3 regions of the Paenibacillus sp. FSL H8-0259 genome follow, and region 1 is predicted to be linked to each of the others. Evidence: riboswitches for the same ligand, from Rfam matches in the RefSeq annotation. Region 1 holds a riboswitch; each other region holds the start of a gene.
The links. A riboswitch is a leader RNA that binds a small molecule or an ion and turns the genes downstream of it on or off. The one in region 1 is predicted to bind cobalamin.
Positions count from the first base shown of each region.

Region 2: linked by a shared signal. The riboswitch ahead of NSU01_RS09685 (energy-coupling factor ABC transporter permease) and the one ahead of NSU01_RS05175 (S-layer homology domain-containing protein) in region 1 are both predicted to bind cobalamin.
Region 3: linked by a shared signal. The riboswitch ahead of NSU01_RS02460 (anaerobic ribonucleoside triphosphate reductase) and the one ahead of NSU01_RS05175 (S-layer homology domain-containing protein) in region 1 are both predicted to bind cobalamin.

Region 1 covers NZ_CP150147.1:1,209,247-1,217,104, reverse strand. Annotated here, with positions in the region: gene NSU01_RS05175 (S-layer homology domain-containing protein) at 1-1,537, opposite strand, end outside; cobalamin riboswitch at 1,729-1,918, opposite strand; gene NSU01_RS05170 (hypothetical protein) at 2,436-5,648, opposite strand; gene NSU01_RS05165 (hypothetical protein) at 5,645-6,907, opposite strand; gene NSU01_RS05160 (beta-mannanase) at 7,536-7,858, opposite strand, start outside.
Region 2 covers NZ_CP150147.1:2,281,998-2,289,855, forward strand. Annotated here, with positions in the region: gene NSU01_RS09670 (alpha-N-arabinofuranosidase) at 1-272, shown strand, start outside; gene NSU01_RS09675 (DUF6171 family protein) at 289-564, shown strand; gene NSU01_RS09680 (ArsR family transcriptional regulator) at 670-1,611, opposite strand; cobalamin riboswitch at 1,774-1,970, shown strand; gene NSU01_RS09685 (energy-coupling factor ABC transporter permease) at 2,244-3,008, shown strand; gene NSU01_RS09690 (energy-coupling factor ABC transporter substrate-binding protein) at 3,008-3,304, shown strand; gene cbiQ (cobalt ECF transporter T component CbiQ) at 3,301-4,089, shown strand; gene NSU01_RS09700 (ABC transporter ATP-binding protein) at 4,350-5,195, shown strand; gene cobJ (precorrin-3B C(17)-methyltransferase) at 5,225-7,858, shown strand, end outside.
Region 3 covers NZ_CP150147.1:567,612-575,469, reverse strand. Annotated here, with positions in the region: gene NSU01_RS02485 (SDR family oxidoreductase) at 69-806, shown strand; tRNA gene NSU01_RS02480 (tRNA-Thr) at 967-1,038, opposite strand; gene NSU01_RS02475 (sugar phosphate isomerase/epimerase) at 1,122-1,901, opposite strand; gene NSU01_RS02470 (MTH1187 family thiamine-binding protein) at 1,952-2,260, opposite strand; cobalamin riboswitch at 2,601-2,832, shown strand; gene NSU01_RS02465 (hypothetical protein) at 2,948-3,073, opposite strand; gene NSU01_RS02460 (anaerobic ribonucleoside triphosphate reductase) at 3,170-5,155, shown strand; gene nrdG (anaerobic ribonucleoside-triphosphate reductase activating protein) at 5,152-5,679, shown strand; gene ssuE (NADPH-dependent FMN reductase) at 5,785-6,339, opposite strand; gene serS (serine--tRNA ligase) at 6,746-7,858, shown strand, end outside.

The DNA.
Region 1 (7,858 bases):
TAACGGTAATCGTATATTTATTCGCTGGCAGGCCGCCGGCAACAACAGCTGAACCCGCAGCATCCGTAACAGCAGTTTTACCGCCGATGGATACCTGAACCCCTGCGGCTGGCGAGGATACCGGGTCGGAAGTGAAGGTCGCTTCATTCCATACCCACTGCTTTTGAGTTACTTTTACAGTAATATCTTGTCCAGGCTGCGGCTGTGCAGGGGAGACCGCCACGGACTCTACCACCTGTGTGTTATCCCCGCCATAATAGACAAGCACGCGGTCATTCTCCGCAAGAAGGAAATCACCCATGCCTACACTTGGATAGATCCACGCTCCACCGCGGGCTACAACATACATCCACCCGTCATAGCCGCCAAAAGCACCCGCAGTTACGCCGCCGATTCCCGTCACGTAATTGCCAGCTTCATTGACCAGGGCCACCTTCTTCGCCGCCGCTGCCTTCTCCAGTGCTTGAAGTACATTTCCCGCATATACAGTGCCTTCTGCCAGGGTTCCGTTAGGGCTCTCAATGGCAACGGACACACTAACCTGAGGACTCTTCACAGGTGAATTGCTAAGATCATAGAGCTTGCTGCCTGTGCTGAAAAGCTTGTAAGCTACCAATGCTTCCAGTGCCTGCTCTGTCGAGAGCTGATTGTAGCTTCCCCCCGCTGTATGAGCGAACCCGCCATCTGCTGCACTATAGCTAAGAAGCTTACTGACAAGGTTTACATTGCCTACGGTATACTCCGCCCCTGCCGGGTCAATGCCAAAGGAGGACAGACCAATAATGGCTTGAGCGACACTCTCGCTGCTGTCACCATAGCCGCCGTTCTTGTCCTGTGCAGTCGCCAGCCAGGCTGCCGCCCGCTGTCCTGCGGTATTGACTGCCGGATCATCCTTATGTCCTGCCAGCACAGTAAGCACCATCGCCGTCATGTCCGGATCACTAGCCCCCGTAGTCAGAGTGAAGCCTCCGTCAGTGTTCTGCTTGGACAGGATCTCAGCCAGCAATTTAGCTGGGGTCCATTTCGCATTGTCAGGCATAGTATAAGTTCCGGAATCAAGCGCCAGCAGTACATAGGCTGCGTTGTTCAGCGTCTGGCCGGTAATTTTATCGTTATTGTAGAGCTTCTCAATCAGATTGTAGCCGGCAACATCCGCCGGATTCCCGCCAAGCGCCCTAACCGTAAGCGTAATCCGCGCATAGTCCGTAGCTCTGGCGTAGACACCCTTGGCTGCGGCTACTTTACTCTCAAGCGCCTTTAAATAACTATCCGGAACCTTATAGCCCGCCTGCGCTAGGCCGATGGCCTGCCAGTCGGACTGGACTCCGGCCTTCAGCACAAACTCCGAAGTGGCATAGACTGCCTCAGCTACGCTAACTGCTGTGCCTGAAGGTAGAGATGCCGCGTTATTCCCAGTGCTCGCAGCCGTCTCTGCAAAAGCCTGTCCCGCCGGAGCTACAGCCGCTCCCAGAACCGCGAACATCATGACAACGATCAGACCCAGCCGGATAAACTTGGATGATAAATTGTTCTTCATTGCTTGACCTCTTTCTGTGAATAGAATGGTATAGATGAATCCTGCGTCCTCCGCTGATGCGGGTGCAACATAAAGACCGCCCTGTACAGGGCGGCCGGGGAAGGATACAATACATGCAGCTGATATGAAGTTTCCCTCACACAGCCACTGCTTATATTTGCACCTGTTCCGCATTCTTACCCCCGAAGAATAGAAACAACAACGAAAAAGGCAGGTCTCCTGGCTTAAGCTTCATTGCTTCCCCCGCCTTCCCATCCTATTATCAGACAGTGACTTCTCAGGAGTCGCTCCGCATTTACAGTGGCGGGACCGCACCGGACTTGCACCGGACTTCCCTTTTAAGCAGATTACAATCGTAGAACCGGCATGGGTATCTGTTGCATGACTGCGCCTGTTTCTACGGAAATCCGCACCTTTTTCCAAAGCTTATTAAATTTGAATATTCACAAACAATCATATCTACTATTCCCCTGTATGTCTATAGACAAGCTGTTTCAATTATAGGCACAACCGGCCCCTTCCGCACAAAAAATCCTGAACAACACTCGCCGCATTCTCCCGGCATATCATGCTGTTCAGGACTTAAATAGTGATGCTTCCGCTTCCGGCAAGAGCCGGCAGCTGGTTGATTGTATTATGTACAACAGAATGGGAATATACGGCGGCCATAATGCATTCTGCTGTATTTAATCCAATTGATTTTGGAATATACCCCCTATAAGCTCTAAAATCCGGAATCTAATGTACCCAATACAATAGAACGCATAATAGGGCTGATTATTCCTGATTTGAGTGGACAAAGTACAATGACCTCTCTGCCAGCTTACGCGGAAGCACCGTTGATGAAATGCCGGACTTCTCTTACATCCGGCTTCGCCCAATTCAGGCTCTCACCCAATCATTCCGCATCCGTGTCCGGGCTGGCGGAAGGAGTGGGGCCGGTGCCGGGTGTAGTCTCCGGAGTAGTGCTCGGGGTACTTCCCAGAATGCTCCCCGGACTAGCCTGTAGCTTCAGCGTATAGATGCCCGCAGTGATCACATCACCCGCGGCCAGCTTTGCGCCCGGCTCCAGCTCCACCGTCACTTCATATACGCGCGCAGGTGTTCCTGCGCCCGATGCACCCGTCGCCAGGGAGGCTTCGGCTTCATCAGAGCCGCCGCTATTTCCAGCGGCTGCATCTCCGCCGCCGTCAGTCCCCACGGCTTCATTTCCGGTCGCCCCGCCGTCAGTCCCGGCAGCTCCCTCATCAGAGCCGCCGTCATTTCCGGCGCCCGATGCACCCGCCGCCGGGGAGGCTTCGGCTTTATCAGAGCCGCCGCTATTTCCAGCGGCTGCATCCCCATTCGCGCCGCCGTCAACTCCGGCGGCCAGGCAACTGCTCGCAGTTGCTACAACCTTGTAAGTGTCCGCAACGTTATTACCGGACATCACGATGATCTCCGCCGGGTTAAAGGCGGAGCATTCCGCCACAGAGGCAAAGCTGAACACCAGCTTGACGCCTGCCTCCCCGCTGCTTTCAGCCCCGCCAGCATTCCCACTGCCTTCTGTTCCGCCGCCTTCAGCCCCGCCAGCATTCCCGGTACCTTCTGTTCCACCATTTCCGGTTCCTGTGCTTGTCCCGGCATCTGCCACACCACCAACCAGCCGTACAGAGACCGGGGCTTGCTCTTGCCCATCCGCACTGTGGATATCGCCCCGAATCGGGCTCACAGTCGGCTGCGGCGCAGCAGTATCCGCATCCGGCCGCAGCCAGCTGATGGCGATGACGGCTATGATCAGTACGATCCCAAGCACGCTGCCGGAGATCAGGATCTGAAATCGGCTGCGGCTGACCCACCGCGCCAGCGGCGAAGCCAGCTGGGAGCGGGCTTCATTGTAGACATTCTGCATGGCGGGCGTTGCGGCCGAGCTATAGCTTTTGCGGAAATCGCGGTTCTTGAACGCCTCGCGGTCGTTCTTCAGGAAATACTTCAGCACCGCCCGCCGGTAATTCGGCCACAGCTTTTTGCTCGAGATGGTGAACAGCCGGTTATGCTGCGACCAGGCCAGGAAACGGTAGACCGTTTCCTTATCATTGCCCGCTTTGCGCGCCACCAGCTCCAGCAGCGCATCGTAATCAAGCGGACCGCCCTCACGTTCACTGCTGTGGTAGAAGGCCAGCGGCAGCCGTTCGAACGGCTCGATGCTCCGCGACTCCTTCAGCCAGCGTCCTCCGAGCAGCTGTACATCATCCAGCTCCCGGGGAGACAGACCGGCGAAAATCTCCTCGTCCGGCTTCTCCTCCCCGAACCAGCGGTACGCAGCGCGCAGCGCATTCGCTTTACGCTTAGCGATTGCATCCAGCGGCGGCTGCCAATCCGCCGTATCCCGGTAGCGCAGGAAGGAAATCTCCAGCAGCTGCTCCATCGTCAGCTCGTCCAGCGAGATCCGGTTCAGCAGGAAGCGGTCGGCAACGGTTCCCAGCTCCTGCAGCAGTGACAGCGCTTCAGCATGTACACCGCCGCCTCTGCGGCGTTCTTTCTCGGCCTTCTGCACCGACTCATGAACCGATGCCACCGCCGCCACCGGATCATTGTCCCGCTGCAGCTTCTCCAGCAGATATTCCTTGACGGTATCGCGCACGAAAGCCTGCTGAAGCGCCTCCGGAAGGAAACGGCCCCAATGCGCCACGAACCGCAGAATATCCGCCGATTTCGGCGCGTCAGCCAGCCGGGATTCCATATAAGGCTCCAGCAGCGCTTTGCGGAAGATAGGCTGGGCCAGCACTCTTTTGAAGAAGGCCGCACTAAGCTCATCGTTGCCCTCAATAATACCGTAAGCGGCAGCAAGCGCATCCTCACGTCCCGCCGACTGGCAGTTCAGCATTCCGTTGATGAAGTAATCCACAATTTTGACCCGGTAATTATGGCCCGGCAGCGCAAAATACTCCTTGAACCACTCCAGAATCTCCGGCGCCGGTATCCCTTTTTTGCGGATCAGATCATACTCACGGTCGAACCGCTCCAGGAACATATCATTCAGCCGCACCCGGGATTCCAGCGCCCCCTCCGGCTTCAGATAGGACAGCAGACCGCCGAGCACAGCGTTCTTGTTCCCAGTATATAAATCTTCATTGCCCTGCTCAATCTCATAAAAGACAGCCAGCTCATTGTAGAGTGCCAGCGACAGCTTGCGGTCCACGCTCTCCCCAAGCAGCAGGGAGTCGGCGAATCTGGCGAAATCTCTGAGACTCCCGCCCTTTTGCCCCAGCGTCTTCCAGGCCAGGTCTGCATACGTCTGCCGGGACTCCCCGAAATCGGCATTCAGAATCCGCGCGCCTGCCAGATCAAAAATATAATCCTTCTCAATACTCCGGTCCCCCGGGCGCAGCGAGCCCTTCTCCACAAAGGTCAGGTGAATATATTTGCGGCTCTGCGGCTCTTTGGCATAAGTGATCACTCCCAGCCTGCGGCGGAAGTCATGCGGCATTGAAGCATAGAGGACCTCCGTCAGCTCCACCGCACGCTGCGACAACTCACTGATCGGTACATCCAGCGCTACATAGATCTTCTTCTTGCCGGCTACGGACAGCATGACCGCCTGAAGCAGGGCTTTGAACAGCTCTTCGGTGAATCCGAGGCTGCGAAGTACGGTCAGCGGGTCTGCAGACTCTTCACGGACCCCGACTGGAATGGACTCCAGCTCAGGCAGTGTTCCGCCCGGCTCTCCCTCATAACTCCGGGCGAAGCCGGCATGCAGCCATTCCCCGTACCCCTCAACAATCTCCTCCGAGCGGATAGGCGGCACCACGAAATTATGGGCAAAAAAAGCGCTCCGCTGCCCCGTGAAATCCGCCGCCAGATAGCGGCTCAGGCCAATCACTGTCTCATTGCTCTCCGTATGGAACAGATGCAGCGCGTCAGGATACAGCTCCTCATCCTTCTCACCGCGTGCCGCGAGCTCGGCCGGAGCATCGTAGAGGCAGAAGGGATGCAGGATTTTTTTGACAAAATTATTGTCGAGACTCTCCGATTTCGCTACCGTATCGAATCCCTCTGTCGCCCGGTAAACGCCGCGGCGCTCGCGGGTATACATCTGCTGGGTGATCATGGACCCTGAAAATCTGTTCACGGCCCGTCGCTCCCCTCAATATAATTCAGCTTGTGCAGCAGCCAGATAAACGGCTCGTCCACACGGATCGGACTGACGACACCCTCCACCTTCTGATTGACCGGATTGCTGCCCAGCGCAGATACCGCGAAGTAACCGGTGTTGGCAAAGTACACATCCATCGTATCCTTGAACGGACGGTCGACCTTCTCGATAAAGCGGCGGATTTCACCGTCGATGTTGTGGAACTCGTCCAGATTCAGCGTGTTGCGGTGCACATAGTTGTTGAACACGTTGCTGTTGGACTTGATGTAATCGCCATCCTCATCCTTGAGTGAGTGCAGCATGTCGCTTTTGGCCAGTACAATGGCCGTTGGAATATTGGTTTTGCTCTTCTCCTGATAAGCGATGAAGTCGCCGAACATGGTCAGCACAACATCACGCGGCTCATCGTACTGCGACACCCACTCGCCCGGACGGTCGCCGAAGTTGATGCGGATTTTCTCGCGGATGGAGCGGATCTGCAGCGGATCGACCATGAACAGAATGCCTGCGGAGTTCTTGATATGCTGGCCGTGCAGGCCCAGATAGTCCTGATCGACCATCCCTTCACCGGCAACATCGAAGAACACCAGCGTCAGCGGGGGCTTGGATTCATCCTTGAACACGAACTGGAAAATGAACGGCTCCTGCATCTTCTCCTTCTGGGTAGAAGCGAGCAGATCTCCCCGCTCGAACAGCGGCTCTTCGTACAGGGTGCGGAATTTGCGGCTGATCTCGGCATTCAGCGGCATACAAGCCGCGTCAAAATGTCCCGCTGTCGTATGCTGCAGCGTATGAATCAGCGAGGTCATATACACCGACTTCCCTACCTGGGAAGCGCCGATAATCGAGATAATATTGCTCGGCACCTTGCCCGCCGTTACAGGCAGCTCATTATGGCAGGACGGACAGAGCCGTCTGCGGGTCAGCACGCCATAGCGGTCGGTGATTCCGGTCAGCACATGGTCCGTATAATGATGGTACTCCTCCGGAATATCCGCCGGGTTCAGAATCGCTTCCATATCGTCTACCGTATCGAGGCCGAAGCGCTCACGGTACTTATTCAGCAGATCATCTTCGCCCAGCGCATAATTCTCGTCATCCTCACGGCTGTGCATGGCCCGGAACACCACTTCCTCCGGCTCAAAGCGGGAGAAGCAGTACGGGCAGACGATGTCATAATACAGCGGCCTTGCCGGGGGCTGATTCTTCTTCATGAAGCGGCTAAAAAAAGACATTTCTCTTCCTCCTCAACGTTTTGTCCGGCAGCTCAGGTAAATGGGCGGCTGACAAAACTGGCTACGAAAGCATAATCTCCAAGTTTTGATGCAGCAGCTCAGGCGAACGAGCGGCTCACAAAACTGGCTTCGAAAGCATAAGCCTAAAGTTTTGCCGCAGCAGTTGCTCAACGAACGAGCTGCTCGCAAAACGGGCTTCGAAAGCATAAGCCTAAAGTTTTGCAGCAGCAGCAGCGGCTCAACGAACGAGCTGCTCGCAAAACGGACAAATTTGCTTCTATATCTGAGCGCAGACGGTCCGCTCGCTTAATTTCTCCGGCCTTACACACTGCACTTCCCCGGCATTCCGTTTGTACGCGGTTCTTGGAGCGCATATAACTGCACTTTGTACAGCTATATTACCGTTTCCGCCCGCTTGCGTCCGAATAGCTGCAGTTCGTGCAACTATACCAGAGCAGAGAGCATGATTAGAGGGGTTCCCCGAGATATAGATGTACAAAATACAATTAAACATCCCGTACGGCAGAAATCTGCCAATTTAGCTGTATGAAATACAGTTATTCCATATCTGGACGTACCCGGCTGAGCTTCTCGCTCCAACTAATATTCCTTACACCCTGCCGGCCGGTCACTCCGGCACCAGCTCGTAATATAAACCGTACTTGCGGCCGTCCGTGAAAAAGATCCGGATGAAGTCGTCTTTGCCGACCTCAATCGGCGGAAGCTGATTTCGTCCGGGGGCGAAATCCTGCACGAACGGGAAAAGCGCCCCGTCCTCCCTGGAGGCCGGATGGCCATCCCGCTTCTTCACGTAGCAGAGTACTTCCTTCGGTACAGGCACCTCAGCGGTGATCGTCATTTGCACAGTTTTCAGCTTGCTGAACAGGCCCTTTTTGTGCTGGACGGAATAATAGATTCTCGCTTTGCCCGCGCTTACCAGTGTCTTGTTGG
Region 2 (7,858 bases), 1.1 Mb from region 1:
CAGCAGAGGGCGTCATTCACGTCAGCCTGTGCAACCTGAATCACGCTGCACCGGCAGTATTGCCGCTGGAGCTGCGCGGACTGGCTGGACAGTCAGCAGCCGTAAGCGGCACTACACTTGCAGGGTCTTCCATCGATGCCCACAATACCTTCGGGCAGCCGGAAGCGGTAGTACCGCAGCCGTTCACCGCCTTCCAGCTTGAAGGCGACACGCTTACGGTTGAACTGCCGCCAATGTCGGTGACAGTACTGGCAATTACTCCGGGAGCTTAACGGGAGGGAGCGCAGCATGACTACAACCTCAGCATGCAAGGGATGCCGGGAAGAGTACAAGGTGACGGAAGCGCAGATTGCCCGGATTCTCGCCTCCTCCATGTTCAATCCGGAGAATACAGCCCCGGACGAAGTATACGCCGAGCGGGTTGCCCTATGCGGAGCTTGTCCCAAGCTGCAGGATGGCGTAACCTGCATTGCCTGCGGCTGTATTATACCGGTTGTAGCCCGGCTGAAGGCACGCGGCTGTCCGCTGCCGGGCGGCGGCCTGTGGCAGCCGGTGACTGGTTAAACTGCAAAGCTGTCCTGCAATACACCCGTAACCACAACAGCGGCAGCGGGGGACCTGAGCTTAAGGTCTCCCGCTGCCGCTGTTTGCTGCACCATCCTGTTTGGGTCATTCCGCCAGACTGGCACTTGCCGAAGCATCAACTGCATCTGTATAAAAGAGCTCAAACACAAGATCCTCGTTATAGTTGCCGAACCCCTTGCCGAATAAGGTAAGGCCGCCGATATGCTCCGCATCCTCTTCCACAGAGACCTTGAACGTCCACTGCTTATCACGGATACCGACCTGCTCCAGTGTAACCTCTGACAGCTTCTGACCGTCCATGAACGTGCCCGCCGGAGTAATCCTCAGCTGCTTAAGCAGTCCATATTGGTTGGTGAGCGCAGGCCACCAGGCAGGAGTGTATTTGCCCGGGCTGTCCCCGTAGTCGCCGGGGCTGGTCCAGAAACCGAGCCGCTGTCCGTTCAGTGTGAAGGTGATGTCGGAAGGCCAGTTATTATTGATGGACGGGGCTTCGGAGGCAATCTCCATCGTGATGACCAGCTCCTCAGGCTTCTGGCTGGACAGCAGGAAGTTCGGGATTTTATATTCCACGAATCCTTTGCCGAACCACAGGATGCCTGCATTCACCCGCTCCTGATCCCAGAAATACCGCGGATCGTCAAAGTTGCCGATTACCCGCTCGGTTGTAGATAATCCGCAGGTCGGTTCAATCTGGAAATCAGAGTAGTGGCCCACGGGTATTTCCTTACGGTAGCCTCTGCGCTGTGTTCTGGCTTGTCCAGGGAAAATAATCTCAGCACTCTCGGCGGCCAGTGTACAAATCTTCTGTAGTCCGCTGCGCCCGGGAGCCATGTGGCTGCGGATCAGTCCGGCAGCTTCCAGCTTGCGCACATGCATCGTCATAATGGCACTGCTGAGCTTCAGCGCCCCGGCCAGTTCCTTGACGTTCATAGGCTGTTCGGACAGGAGCCGCAGCATCTGCAGGCGCACAGCACTGGATAACGCTTCGTACACGGGTAAAGATTGGTCGGTTAGATCAAGTTTCATGCGCTGCCTCCACGTTCAGGTTATATAGTTAATAATTATATTACTCAAATGACATTCTTACAAGCAAATGAACGCTGCCTTACAAGCAAATGAATACTGCGCCTCGCAGCCGCTCCAATTTTATCACAGACATGCAGAGCCTGTTCCGCTATGATGTAGGATGGATTAGCGATGTAACAAGGTGCTCTTGCCGGATCAGGCAAGGGATAACAGGGAATCGGGTGCAAGTCCCGAGCGGTCCCGCCACTGTAAGGAAGAGCTGAACTTCATGATGTCACTCGGGGAGAACCCCGGGGAAGACGAAGGATATAGCGCCCGTATTCCAAGCCAGGAGACCTACCTTGATTACGCACACCACGACTCTACGCGGATAGGAGCGGTGTACGGATAGGTTAATGAGATGAAGCGATGTGCCTGCAGGACCGGAGGGAATCTTGAAGATCAAGATCAGAGCCGGTTCAATGTTATGCAGACACAGCGTTGAGCGGCCCATGCGGAGCGACCGGGTGCAGAACCCCTTGTTGGCGCACGGCAGTGCTCTCTATCGAATCATACCTGCGTACATACACTCCCACCCTGAAGGGCGGGAGTTTTTTGGGTTTGCTATATTAAAGAAACTTGGAGGCTGACAAATGAAGAAACGCGGATTTTGGAGTTTTGCGGCGCTGATTGCCGGATTTACAGTGTACTTTATGCTGAATGAACCGGGAACGGCCCAGGCTATGCACATTATGGAAGGGTTTCTGCCGGTAGGCTGGGCCGTGTTCTGGTGGGTGGCGTTCTTACCGTTCTTCATACTCGGGATTATCAGGCTTAGATCGATGACCAGGGAGAATCCGGAGCTGAAGCTGCTGCTCGGTCTGGCAGGGGCGTTCACCTTCGTCTTATCGGCGCTCAAAATGCCTTCCGTTACCGGAAGCAGCTCGCATCCTACAGGTACCGGACTTGGCGCAGTTATGCTGGGACCGTTGCCGATGGGCGTGATCGGCTCGATCGTGCTGTTGTTTCAGGCGCTGCTTCTGGCGCACGGGGGGATCACTACGCTGGGGGCGAATGCGTTCTCGATGGCGGTCGCGGGGCCTTTTGCCGGATATGCAGTCTATAAGCTGATGATGAAGCTGCCGGACCGCGAGAAGCTGGCCTTATTCTGTGCAGCGGCGGTTGCCGATCTGATGACTTATGTAGTGACTTCCTTCCAGCTTGCGGTGGCTTTTCCGGCTGCGGATGGCGGAGTCCTGGCGTCTTTTCTCAAATTCGGGGGGATCTTTGCCGTGACGCAGATTCCGCTGGCCATCAGCGAAGGGCTGCTGACCGTATTATTGTGGAACTGGCTGAAATCGTACAGTCCGAATGAAATGTCGCTCCTGAAACGTAAGGTCAAAGGGGGAAATGCATAATGAGCAATAAATGGAAAAATGGATTGATGCTGCTGGCTGTTGTCCTGCTGTGTGTCTTGCCGCTGCTGTTCGTGAGTGGTGATTTCGGCGGGGCCGATGATGCTGCCGAGGGTGTGATCACAGAGATTAACCCCGAATATGAACCCTGGTTCAAGCCGCTGACCGAGCTTCCGGGTGAGACGGAGAGTATGCTGTTCGCATTGCAGGCGGCGATTGGCGCCGGGGTGATCGGATATTCACTGGGGCTGCTGAAAGGGAAACAAGGCCAGGCGAAGCAGAACAGCATCAGCAAGTGATCAGACGAATTGATGTCCTTTCTTATAATAATGCCTTGAGGCAGCTGTCTCCCATGTGGAAAAGCTCGTTCGCGGCACTGATGTTCCTGCTCTCCTATACCGTGCATCCGGTGCTGCAGCTTGTGATTACGCTGTGGATGATGTCCTGGTGCATCCTGCATGCCAAAATTCCCTATCGCGCCTACGGGCTGTTGTTTGGCACGGCGCTGCTGTTCTATTGCCTTAGTGTACCGGCGCTGCTCGTGGAATTCGGCCACCCGGCTGCCGGGGAAGCTGGCATATTCCGGATTTCGGGGCCGCCTCTTCCGGTGTATATCACGGCAGCAGGGCTGGAGCGGGCCGGTGAACTGCTGGCCAGAATCTCGGCCTGCATGAGCTGCTTCTTCTTCCTGATGTTCACCACCCCGTTCAGCGAGCTTCTGCAGGTGCTGCGCAAGCTGCGTATGCCGCAGATTGTGCTGGAGCTGATGCTGATCATGTACCGCTTCCTGTTCCTGCTGAATGATGCGGCGCACGGGCTGATGCTGGCCCGGAGGCTGCGCGGCGGCCGCAGAGGGTATAAGGCCAGGCTGCGGGAGACTGCGGCCATGACCGCGGCCCTCTTCGGCAATACGATGCACCGTTATTACGGATTGTCGCAGGGGCTGCTGACCCGCGGGTTCACGGGGGAGATCATTCTGCCGCCGTATACCGCGCGGCCTGTGCCGCGGCGTTATGCGGTCCGGGCGTATGCCGGGATCGCTGTGCTGGCGCTGGCGCAGCTTTGGCTGTGGCTGCGGGGTTGAATTTAAGATTTTAGTGCAGGAAATCTGCTGGCTTTGTTGAAATCATGCCCAAAGTACAACAATTTCCCCGGAATATCGGATGTATTCCAAGATTGTTGTACAAAAGGCAGCATTTCACTTCATTTAGTTGGCTCTGAGGGAAGATTGTTGTATTCCATACAACAATCCCCCAGAAGGCCGGAGTATCCAGGATTCAAAGCTGTAAAACGTACAACATTTATCCGATACCGCTTTGCCAAATCACATTAGAGGAGTACGTCATGGACATGGAATATAGTCTGGCTTTTGACGGGGTGGTGTTTCATTACCCGGATACGAAGGAAGCCGCGCTGCGTGAACTAACCATCTCCATTCCCAAAGGCCGCAAAACGGCGGTGCTCGGCCACAATGGTTCGGGCAAATCGACCCTGTTCCTGCATGCTGTCGGCATTCTGCGTCCACAGAAGGGTACGGTTCAGCAGGGAGGCAGGACATTGTCCTATGCCAAAAAAGAGCTGGCCGCGCTGCGGCGCAGTGTGGGTCTTGTTTTTCAGGACCCGGAGCAGCAGCTCATATTGAGCACACCTCTGGAGGATGTGTCCTTCGGGCTGCGGGGAACGGGGATGGACGAAGCCGCAATAGCTGAGCGCTGCCGCAGTGTCATGGAACTGCTGAACCTGACGGAGCTGAGTGACAAACCGGTTCACCAGCTTAGCCTGGGGCAGAAAAAACGCACCGCACTCGCCGGAGTAATGGCGATGGAGCCGGAGCTGATCCTGCTGGATGAGCCGACCTCGTATCTGGACCCGTTATCCGAGACACAGATGCTCCAGGGTCTTGATCTTATACATGAAAAAGGCACAACCGTAGTTATGGCTACGCATGATATGAACTTGGCGTACCGCTGGGCGGACTGGATTATCGTACTGGATCAGGGGAGGTGCCGGGCTGAGGGGACGCCGGAGGAGATTTTTGCCGGGGCGGAAGAATTGCAGGCCATCGGCCTCGGTCTGCCGCTGCTGGCCGACTTGTGGTACAGCCTGCCTGCACGGCACACCGCCGGCCAGCCAGCCCCCCGCACGGCGGGAGATTTCAAAGCTGTACTAAACAGGCTGCTGAATAGTTAATACAGGTATTCATGAACGGGGGAAGAAGGATGAAGAAACAAGGCAAGCTGCTGATTATCGGCTTCGGTCCCGGAGCGCTGGAGCATATTACCGGCCGGGCGCTGTCTGCTCTCGAAGAGAGTGAGGCTGTAATCGGCTATAACACTTATGTGGATCTGATCAAACCGCTGCTGCGGCATCAGGAGATTGTCGGCACCGGCATGACCGAAGAGGTCAGCCGGGCGCAGGAGGCCGTCCGCCGAGCCGAGGACGGCCAGACCATTGCCGTAATATCCAGCGGCGATGCCGGTGTATACGGCATGGCGGGTCTCGTCTACGAGGTGCTGATTGAACGGGGCTGGAACCGGGCTGACGGAGTAGAGGTCGAGGTGATCCCCGGAATATCGGCGATCCAGTCCTGTTCTTCCCTGCTGGGAGCGCCGATCATGCATGATTCCTGCACAATCAGCCTCAGCGATCATCTTACCCCGTGGGAGAGCATTGCCGCGCGTGTAGAAGCGGCGGGCGCTGCGGATTTCGTGATCGCCTTCTATAACCCTCGCAGCGGCAAGCGGACGCGCCAGATTGAAGAAGCACGCAATATCCTGCTGCGTTACCGTGATCCTTCCACGCCGGTCGGCATTGTCAAAAGCGCCTACCGTGACCGTCAGCAGACGATCGTCACTACGCTGCAGGAGATGCTGGAGCATGAGATCGGCATGCTCTCTACGGTTGTCGTCGGCAACTCCGCGACGGTGGTCTACGAGGGTCTAATGGTTACGCCGCGCGGATACGAGCGCAAGTACAATCTAGGTGCACAGACGCAGGCGCTGAAGCCGCATGAGCGGCTGCGCACTGCGGCCGAACCTTGGTCGCTGGCTGCGGCGGAGAGTGTGGCGGCTGAGGCGGGACGGTCTGAAGGGACAGCGGTGGAGAGTGTGGCTGCTGAGGCGGAGCGGATAGATGGAGCAGTGGCACCGGGTGCAGCTGCCGGTGAAACCGGACAGGTAGAGCGATTGGTGTCAGAGAGAATGGCTCCAACTGACGGGGGACGGACGGAGGAGGCTGCGGTGCTAAGCCTGGCAGCGTCTGCGCGCGTGGAGCGTCCACGTATTCCTGCAGTTCAGCTGGCGGAACACGCTGATGAAACCTTCGAGCTGGAGGTTTCTCCTGTCATCGGCAGCCGCAGATTCAGCGGTATCCAGATGAAACTGCTGGCGGAGCTGGCAGGCGATGAGGGGCAGCTGATCTATACGAAGGACGGACATTTTCTGCTGCGGAGCCATCCGGGTCACCGTGCTGAGGTGGCGGCGAAGCTTACAGAGGCAGGACTGAGCGTTAGTATACCCGGTGATTATGTGAAAGTAAAAACCTGCGGGTTCTGTGAATTGCGGAGAAGCGGCGCTTTAAGCGCGGCGGTCCGCCTGCATACCCTGCTGCACGGGCTCGCTGTACCCAAAGAGCTGCATATCAGCGTGGCGGGCTGCGGAATGGCCTGCAGCTCGGCTGTTCTGGATGACATCGGGCTGGTCCTTTCGCGGGGCAGCTATGAGCTCTATCTGGGCGGCAAGAAGTCGGGCCGGGGAGCGCATGCCGGCACTCTGGTCCGGGAAGGTATGGATGAAGATGAAGCCGTGGCTGCTGTAGCAGCGGCAGTAGAGCATTATACTGCGCAAGGCCGGGAGAAGGAGCGGTTTCATGCTTTTTATGAACGGATGGGCAGTATTGAAGAACAGGTGAACAGCACTGCAGGAAGTATAGATAATAATGACAGCATAGAGGGAGTACGCATGATGAGAACCGTATTACTGGTTGGACACGGCAGCCGGATTCAAGCGGGAAATGATGAGCTGCTGCAATTCACCAGCCAGCTAGCCGCCCGCAAGCCGGAGCTTAAGTTTGAGACCTGCTTCATAGAGCTAGCCTCACCTTCAATCGCGGGCGGAATTGCCAAATGCGTGGAGGGCGGTGCGACGCAAATTTATATTGTGCCGATTATATTGTTCGCGGCGGGCCATTCCAAGCTGGATATTCCTATGGCGATCGATGAAGCCAAGCTGAAATATCCGGGGGTGGAGTTTGTATACGGGCGTCCGCTGGGTGTTCAGGAGCGGGCTGTCGATATTGTGCTGGACCGGATACGGGAAGCTGAACCGCTTTCTGCTTCTGTGAAAGACAGTAATGAAGCCGGAGCTGCAGACTTGAGTTTGCAGGAAGCCCAAGCCTGTACAACATCTGCAGCAGAGGATAAGGATACCATCGTGCTGCTTATGGGGCGCGGGGGCAGTGATCCGGATGCCAACAGTGATTTCTATAAGCTGGGCCGGCTGCTATGGGAAAGAACGTCTTACCAAAGCGTTGAAAGCTGCTTCATCGCCATCACGAAGCCGTCGCTTCCGGATGGGCTTGAACGCTGCCTGGCACTGGGTGCGCGTAAGATTATAGTTGTGCCGTATCTGCTGTTCACCGGAGTGCTGATGAAGCAGTTCGCAGAAATGGTTTCTCATTTCGCCGCAGAGCATCCGGAAATTGAAGTGCAGCTCGGCCGCCAGCTCGGCACGCACCCGCTGCTTGTGGATATGCTTACAGAGCGCATTGAGGAGACGATGGAGGGACAGTCTTTCAGCAATTGCGATAACTGCAAGTACCGTGATGAAGCGGCATTGCACCACCACCATCATCAT
Region 3 (7,858 bases), 640 kb from region 1:
TTGAAGTCGGCAGCATAATGAACATGTAACACCTAAGCGTATTTCATTCATAAAAGGAGCGGTGTGGCATGTCGACATTAAAAGATAAAGTAGTGCTTATTACCGGTGCCAGTAGCGGCATTGGAGAAGCGACCGCCAAATGGCTCGCTAAGCGTGGAGCACAGGTGGTGCTCGGTGCAAGACGGACGGACAGGCTAGAAAAGCTGGCGGAGGAGATCAGAAACGCGGGCGGGATTGCTGAATACCATTCCCTCGACGTAACGGATTTTGAGCAAATGAAATCAATCGTCCAATTTACAGTTCATCAATTCGGACGCCTTGATGCCCTTGTAAATAACGCAGGTGTGATGCCGTTATCGCCACTTGATGCATTAAAGATCGAGGAGTGGAACCGTATGATTGATGTCAATATTCGCGGTGTGCTGCACGGGATCGGAGCTGCTATTCCCGTAATGAAGGAACAGAATTCCGGCCACATCATCAATGTTGCCTCCGTTGGCGCATATACTGTCTTTCCGAAATCATCGGTTTATTGTGCCACCAAGTTCGCGGTCCGGGCGATTACAGAGGGCCTGCGTCAGGAGTTGGGAGCAACAATCCGTACGACGGTTATTTCTCCAGGCGTAACCGAATCCGAACTGGCTGATACCATCACTGATGAGTCAGCCCTCGAGATGATGAAATCCTTCCGGGCCAATGCTTTGCCCTCTTCCGGTATTGCCCGCGCCATTGCCTATGCCCTTGAGCAGCCTGCGGAAGTGGATGTAAATGAATTGATCGTGCGCCCAATGGGGCATCCGGCTTAAACCGCTAAGCAGATTAGGAAATAAGACTTGACGGCTACCAAAAGTGAATTCCGTTACTTCACTCGAATATGGTAGAAGAATGGTAGAGGTTTATGGTGGTACAGAAAAAAGCGCGGCCTCCGAAATCCCCGGAGGCCGCGCTGCATATGAATTCAAAAGATGCTGGTGAAGGGAATTGAACCCCCGGCCTACGCATTACGAGTGCGTTGCTCTACCCCTGAGCTACACCAGCTTAAAGGATAGTCTGCCTGCCAAACAAAAAATATTATAACTCTTTCAGCAGAAAACGCAACCCTTTTTGATCATTCGCGCTGCCTAGTCCTGCATTAGCCCCAGCCCGCGGAAATATTCCAGTGCCTCCTTAGCACTTTCCAACGAGGACACGGCATAAGCCTCTTGCTCTACTATATAGTACAGAATCCCGCTCTCCTCTGCCTTGTCGAAGACGCTCCGGAAATCAACCTGCCCTTTCCCGAGGTCAGTCTCTTCATTATTTGCCCCGAAATCCTTAATGTGAACCAGCGGAACACGGCCGGCATAACGGGCGACATAGTCAATAGGACGTGCTCCGCCCCTGTGTACCCAGCCCAGATCGAACTCTGCAAACATATGCTCCGCAGGAATCTGTTCCAGCCATATATCGATGACTGCTTTGCCGTCTACCTCCGCAAATTCATAATCATGGTTGTGATACCCGTACTGCAGGCCTGCTGCACGGACCATCGCGGAGGCCTTCTCCAGGAAGGGAATCACCGCCGTCACATCCTCCATTGAGGGGTTTTGCGGAAGCGGTGCCGAAGGGGTGATCATATATTGTAATCCAAGTTCCTTCGCATATTCAATTTCTTTGGCTAACGCCCGTTCCATGTTATCCAGACTGCTGAAATCCAGGCCCACATGCGCCGAAGGCGCAGCAAGACCCAACCGGTCCAATGTACGGCGCAGTTCTCCTGCAGACACGCCGAAATAACCGGCGAATTCTACCGCCTGATATCCCATCTCCGCAACTTTGCCCAGTGTACCCAGGAAATCGCGCTCCGTCTGGTCACGCAGTGTGTACATTTGAATCCCGATCTGCTGTGAGGCTTTTGCCATGAAAGATCCGCTCCTTATAGGTTGAATCTGATTACAACTACAGGTACTCTTTACTCTCCTTGCAGCTTGCGTTCCACGGATTCCAGCTTGCTGCGGCTCGTAGAAGGCTTGTCACGACGGTCATCAATCTTAAGCGAGGTGGAAACCCGCTGTGCTCCTGACGTAAACGGCGACTCATGCAGCGCTTCTACCGCAGCAAGAATCCGTGCAACCGGTCCTTCAATAATAGTCCCCATCGAAGTAAGCTCATAGGTAATCCCCTCCACGGTCTGCAGCACACGCTGCATATCGGCCACATAGCTGCTGAGACTGGTACTGCCAGTGCCAATCGGAATAACGGTCACTTCGCCAATCGCCATTATGAAATCCCTCCTGCAAGTTTGATGAGTCTGTTCTGTCCTTACTCCTTAATTGTAACCCTTCAGCGCCGCTCCCACAAATACCCATAGCCCCCCCTCTCTATTACTATCTCCCCAGTAAAACTACTAGGATTAGACGCACTCTATTTATGGAGTCTTTGTGGCATCTTTTGGGACAATTTATGACTCATTTAAGGCCATATCCACAGGAAAGTTGTGGATTACCTGTGGACTAACTGTGGATCATCTGTGAGTAAACCTGCGGAACCCGCTCCCCGCGCGGATTCGCAAAAAAATGTTTACAAACACAATATATTGAGTTACTTTTATTTAACAACAACAAAATATAGTAGAAACAGGTGTTTCGCCCTCTTGCTAGGGTTGAAGCTTAATAGGGAAACACGGTGCAAATCCGCTGCGGTCCCGCCACTGTAACCGGATGTTCCAGCTGCCAGACGCCGCTGGAGCAGCATCCTCCGACAACAAGCCACTAAGGGGCTGCGAGGCCCCTCGGGAAGGCGCCGGAGGGCATGCCGGAAGCCAGGAGACCTGCCTGTTTCTGTGGCACCGGTTAGACTCCTGCGAGGAACAGGCGAGGTGCCCGCATGCGGCCTGCACGAGCAGAGTTAGCCTTTCCGTTAATCGGGCCAGAGGCTGCCGATACCTGAGGACGATAGAGTATCGTCCTCAGGTATCGGCTTCTGCGGAAGGTACAAGAACAGGTTCCAGAACAGGACAAGCCCTGTGCCCGTTCGTATTTTCCACATAGACCACCGGCAAATGTCCGCTGTTTCGGATATTTGCAATACGCATTCGGGCATTTCCCGCCTCCCGGCTGGAGATGCCTTTTTACTGATGTCATGGAGCACATGCTTCACGCTTACGATACCGAGAGGAGAGAGCTATACAATGACGCTGCTGGAGAAACGATATAACGAAGGACAAGCTGCACAGGAAGTTCTTTTGGAAGAAGTTATTCATTTGGGACGGGATATTATCGACAGCCGGGATTTGGATCTGCTGCGCGAGAATGCCAACTTGAACGGGGAGAGCTTCTCCGGCAAGATGAGCAAATTCGGCAGTGAATATTCCAAGTGGTACGCCCGCAATTTCACGATGCCGCCACAGCTCGTGCAGGCTATTGAAGATAATGTTGTATATGTACACGACCTGGACCAATATGCCATTGGAACAACCAACTGCATCTTCATCCCGTTTGAACGTCTTCTCCGCGAAGGCTTCAATACCGGCAACGGCAGCGTCCGCCCTCCGAATTCGATTATGACGGCTATGTCGCTGGTGGCGATTATTTTCCAGTCCCAGCAGAATGCCCAGTACGGCGGCGTATCCGCCAACAAGCTGGATTACGATCTGGCGCCTTATGTCACTAAATCCTTCGCTAAGCTGTTCCGCAAAGGAATGGAATATTTCGAGGAAGGTGCAGCCGGCGAAGCACTCGGCGAGGTCACTATGACCCGCAGCGATCTGGAAGAGAAGTATCCGCGTGCCTTCCGTTTCGCCCTGAAAGAGACAGAAATTGAAACCCTTCAGGCTGCGGAGAGCATGGTACATAACCTGAATACCATGTCCAGCCGCTCAGGCGGCCAGATTCCTTTTACCAGCATCAACTACGGAACCTGCACCTCTCCGGAGGGCCAGCTCGTGATTAGCTCCCTCTTAACTGCTACTATGAACGGACTTGGCAGCGGAGAAACACCGGTGTTCCCGATTCAGATCTTCAAGTGCAAACAGGGTGTCAACCAGCAGCCTGGTGATCCTAACTATGAGCTGTTCCTGAAAGCGGCAGAGTGCTCTGCACGCCGGCTGTATCCGAACTTCGCCAATCTGGATGCTCCGCTGAATATGCAGTACTACGATCCAACCGATCCGGATACTGAATTTGCTACGATGGGCTGCCGGACACGTGTTCTGGGCGACCGCTTCGGGCGCAATCACTGCTCGGGCAAAGGCAACCTTTCATTCAATACGCTTAACCTTGTACGTCTTGGTCTGGCTTACGGCACAGTAACTGGCCGCCGCCTTGCCGCTGACGAGGAAGGCTTCTTCGAAGATCTTAATCATTATATGGACGTTGCGCTGGACGGCCTGCTGCACCGGTTCCGCATTCAGGCTTCCCAGAAAGCCAAAGCCTCCGATTTCATGATGCGTGAAGGCGTCTGGGAAGGCGGCGAACAGCTTGCACCGGAAGACAGCGTAGGTGAACTGCTGAAGCACGGCAGCCTGTCCCTTGGTTTCATCGGTATGGCCGAGTGCATGAAGGCTATGTACGGCAAACACCATGGCGAAGATATGGAGGTCCATGCCAAGGCAGTGGCCATTGTCCGCCACATGCGTGAATACTGCGACCGCAAGAGCGAAGAGCTGGATCTGAACATTACTCTATTCGCTACGCCTGCCGAAGGTCTCTCCGGCAAATTCACCAAGATAGACCGCAAGGTTCTCGGTTCCATCCCGGGTGTAACGGACCGTGAATACTATACGAATTCATTCCACATTCCGGTCTATTACGACCTGAGCGCAGCCAAGAAGATCAGCCTGGAAGCTCCATTCCATGAATATTGCAACGCTGGAGCGATCTCTTATGTAGAGCTGAACGGCAACGCCCGCAGCAACCCTGCAGCATTCGTCAAAATCATCAAATACGCGCTGGAGCAGGACATCAGCTATTTCAGCATCAACCACCCGATCGACCGCTGCTCCGGCTGCGGCCACGAAGGTGTAATCGGCACGAATTGCCCATCCTGCGGCGCTCATGAAGATACAACGCATATCCGCCGGCTGCGCCGGGTAACCGGATATCTGACCGGCGACTATCAGACCCGCTTCAATGCCGCCAAGCAAGCCGAAGTACGGGACCGCGTTAAGCATCTATGAACATCTGCGGATATTATCCGGAGTCGATCAATGAAGGAGAGGGATTGCGGGCGGTCCTCTTCTTCAGCGGATGCCGCCACCGCTGCCCCGGATGCTTCAACCCTAAGACCTGGAACTTCAATTATGGAGAGGTCTTCACTCCGGAGCGCAGGCGCGAGATTATCACCGAGATAGCAGACAATCCGCTGCTGGACGGCTTGACGCTGGCAGGCGGGGACCCTTTTTTCTCGGCAGAGGGAGCGGCTGACTTCATCCATGAGCTCCGCGCCGAGCTGCCGGGCTTCCCGGTCTGGATCTATACCGGTTATACGTACGAGGAGCTGACGGCTTCCCCCGGTTCGCCGGAATGGAAGCTGCTGGCCTTGTGCCAGGTGGTCATCGACGGACGATTTGTAGAGGAACTCAAAGACACTACTCTCCCCTACCGGGGAAGCAGCAACCAGCGGATTATAGATATCCCGGCAAGCCTTGCCGGAGATACGGTTATACATTGGGAGCCTGCGCTAAGCTTTCAAAGGGCATAAATCACGGTAAAAGCCGGGCTTACACCCAGCAAAAAGGGCACTAAACCACCGCATTCCGGTGGTTTAGCGCCCTTTTATGTTCCTCAGGAGGGTGATATCTTACGCCTACTCTCCCGACTTACGTGCCGCCTTATGCGCTGTCTCGTCCGCCAGCTCCTCCAGCACGCTGTTCAGCCGCAGCTTCAGCTCCTCGGCCAGCTCAACGACACCCTGGTCGTTGCGCACAGCCTGCGAGTCTACCGCGTAGACTCCGCCAAGAATATGCCGGGCGCCCAGCACAGACAGCACCGGCTTCAGCGCATAGTCGATCGCGAGCAGATGGGCCAGACTACCGCCCATGAAGAGCGGCAGCACGATTTTGCCGGCCAGCCCTTTTTGCGGAACCAGATCCAGGAAGGTCTTCAGCACTCCCGTATAGGAAGCTTTGTACACCGGACTGACGACGATCACCGCATCCGCTTCAGCCACCAGACCATTCGCTTTGACGATGGCTTCGCTCTCGAACCTGGTATGAATCAGATCCTCCGCCGGAAGCTCCGCTACATTAATCCGTTCCACTTCAAACCCGCGTTCCCGCAGATCCCCCTCCGCATATTCGATCACCGCATTGATTCGGGATACCAGGGATGGCGTACCGTTAATTACCACTATTTTGGCCACTTCCGCACCTCTTCCGTCCGCTTTTATAAGATATGCCGGGCTGCCGTGCCGGACACAAATACTTTAAATTAGTAATAATCCTAGCAGAGTACAGGGAATATTGTCAAACCTCAAATGTGCTTGCAACCCGGCCCTTCTCTGGTTATAATAAACGGCAAACCTATATCCCGACCAGGCCAATGACCGGCATCCAACCGCGAGGCGTCTGCGACCGGAGCAGTTCTCCTGTTCCCTAAGTTTACCGGGTTTCGCCCGTTACCGCGAAGACCAAAGAGGGCCTTATTCCGCGCTTTACAGCTATTTATCGGAATTAGGTCAACCTGGGTGGCACCGCGAGCTGACGCTCCTCGTCCCATGGATGAGGGCGTTTTTTGCATTTTTTTAACACAAAAGGAGCGATAGCGGCATGCTGGACATGAACTGGATCAGGGAGAATGCGGACATTGTACGGAAGACAGCGGAGTGGAAAAAGGTAGCGTTCCCGCTTGCGGAGCTGCTGGAATGGGATGACCGGCGGCGGGTTGCCCGCCGGGAAACAGAGCAGCGCCGGGCGGACCGGAACGCGCTGACCAAAGAGGTTGAGCGGCTGCTGCGCCAGGGCGACGCTGCAGGCGGAGAACAAGCGAAAGAGCAGGTGCGGGAGATCAACGCCCAGCTGACCACGCTGGAGGCGGAGTTGTTGGAGGCGGAGCGCCGCTGCGGCGAGCTGCTGCTGCTCGCGCCGAACCCCATATCGGCCGATACGCCGATCGGGCCGGATGACAGCGCGAATGTAGAGCTGCGGCGGCATGGCGCGCCGCCGGTGTTCGGCTTCAGCGCGCGTGACCATGTCGAGCTCGGAGAACTGCACGGCATCCTAGACATCCCGCGCGGCGTCAAAGCCGGCGGACCCCGCAGCTATGTGCTGAAGGGGGCCGGGCTGCTCCTGCATCTGGCCGTACAGCGGCTGGCGCTGGATGTGCTGATGCAGCGCGGCTTCACCGTGATGGATGTGCCGGTAATCGTCCGGCCGGAAGCGCTGGAGCGGACCGGGTTCTTCCCGGGCGGCATGGATCAGACCTATGAGCTGACGGGTGAAAAGCGCTGGCTCGCCGGCACCTCGGAGGTGTCGCTGGTCTCGCTGTACAGCGATGAGATTCTCGATCTTGAAACGCCGCTGCGGCTTGCCGGAATGTCGGCCTGCTTCCGCCGCGAGGTAGGCTCGGCAGGCCGCGATGTACGCGGGCTGTACCGTGTGCACCAGTTCTCGAAGATCGAACAGGTGGTGATGTGCCGGAACGATCCCGGAGAGTCGGAGCGGATGCTGCAGGAGATTCTCGGCAATGCCGAGCATATTCTCCAGCTGCTGGAGCTGCCTTACCGGGTAGTAGCCGTCTGCAGCGGCGACATGGCGATGAAGACACATAAGCAATATGACATTGAGACCTGGATGCCCAGCAGGGAAGCCTTCGGCGAGACCCACTCGGCCTCGAATCTGCTCGACTTCCAGGCCCGCCGCTCAGGTATCCGCTACCGCGAT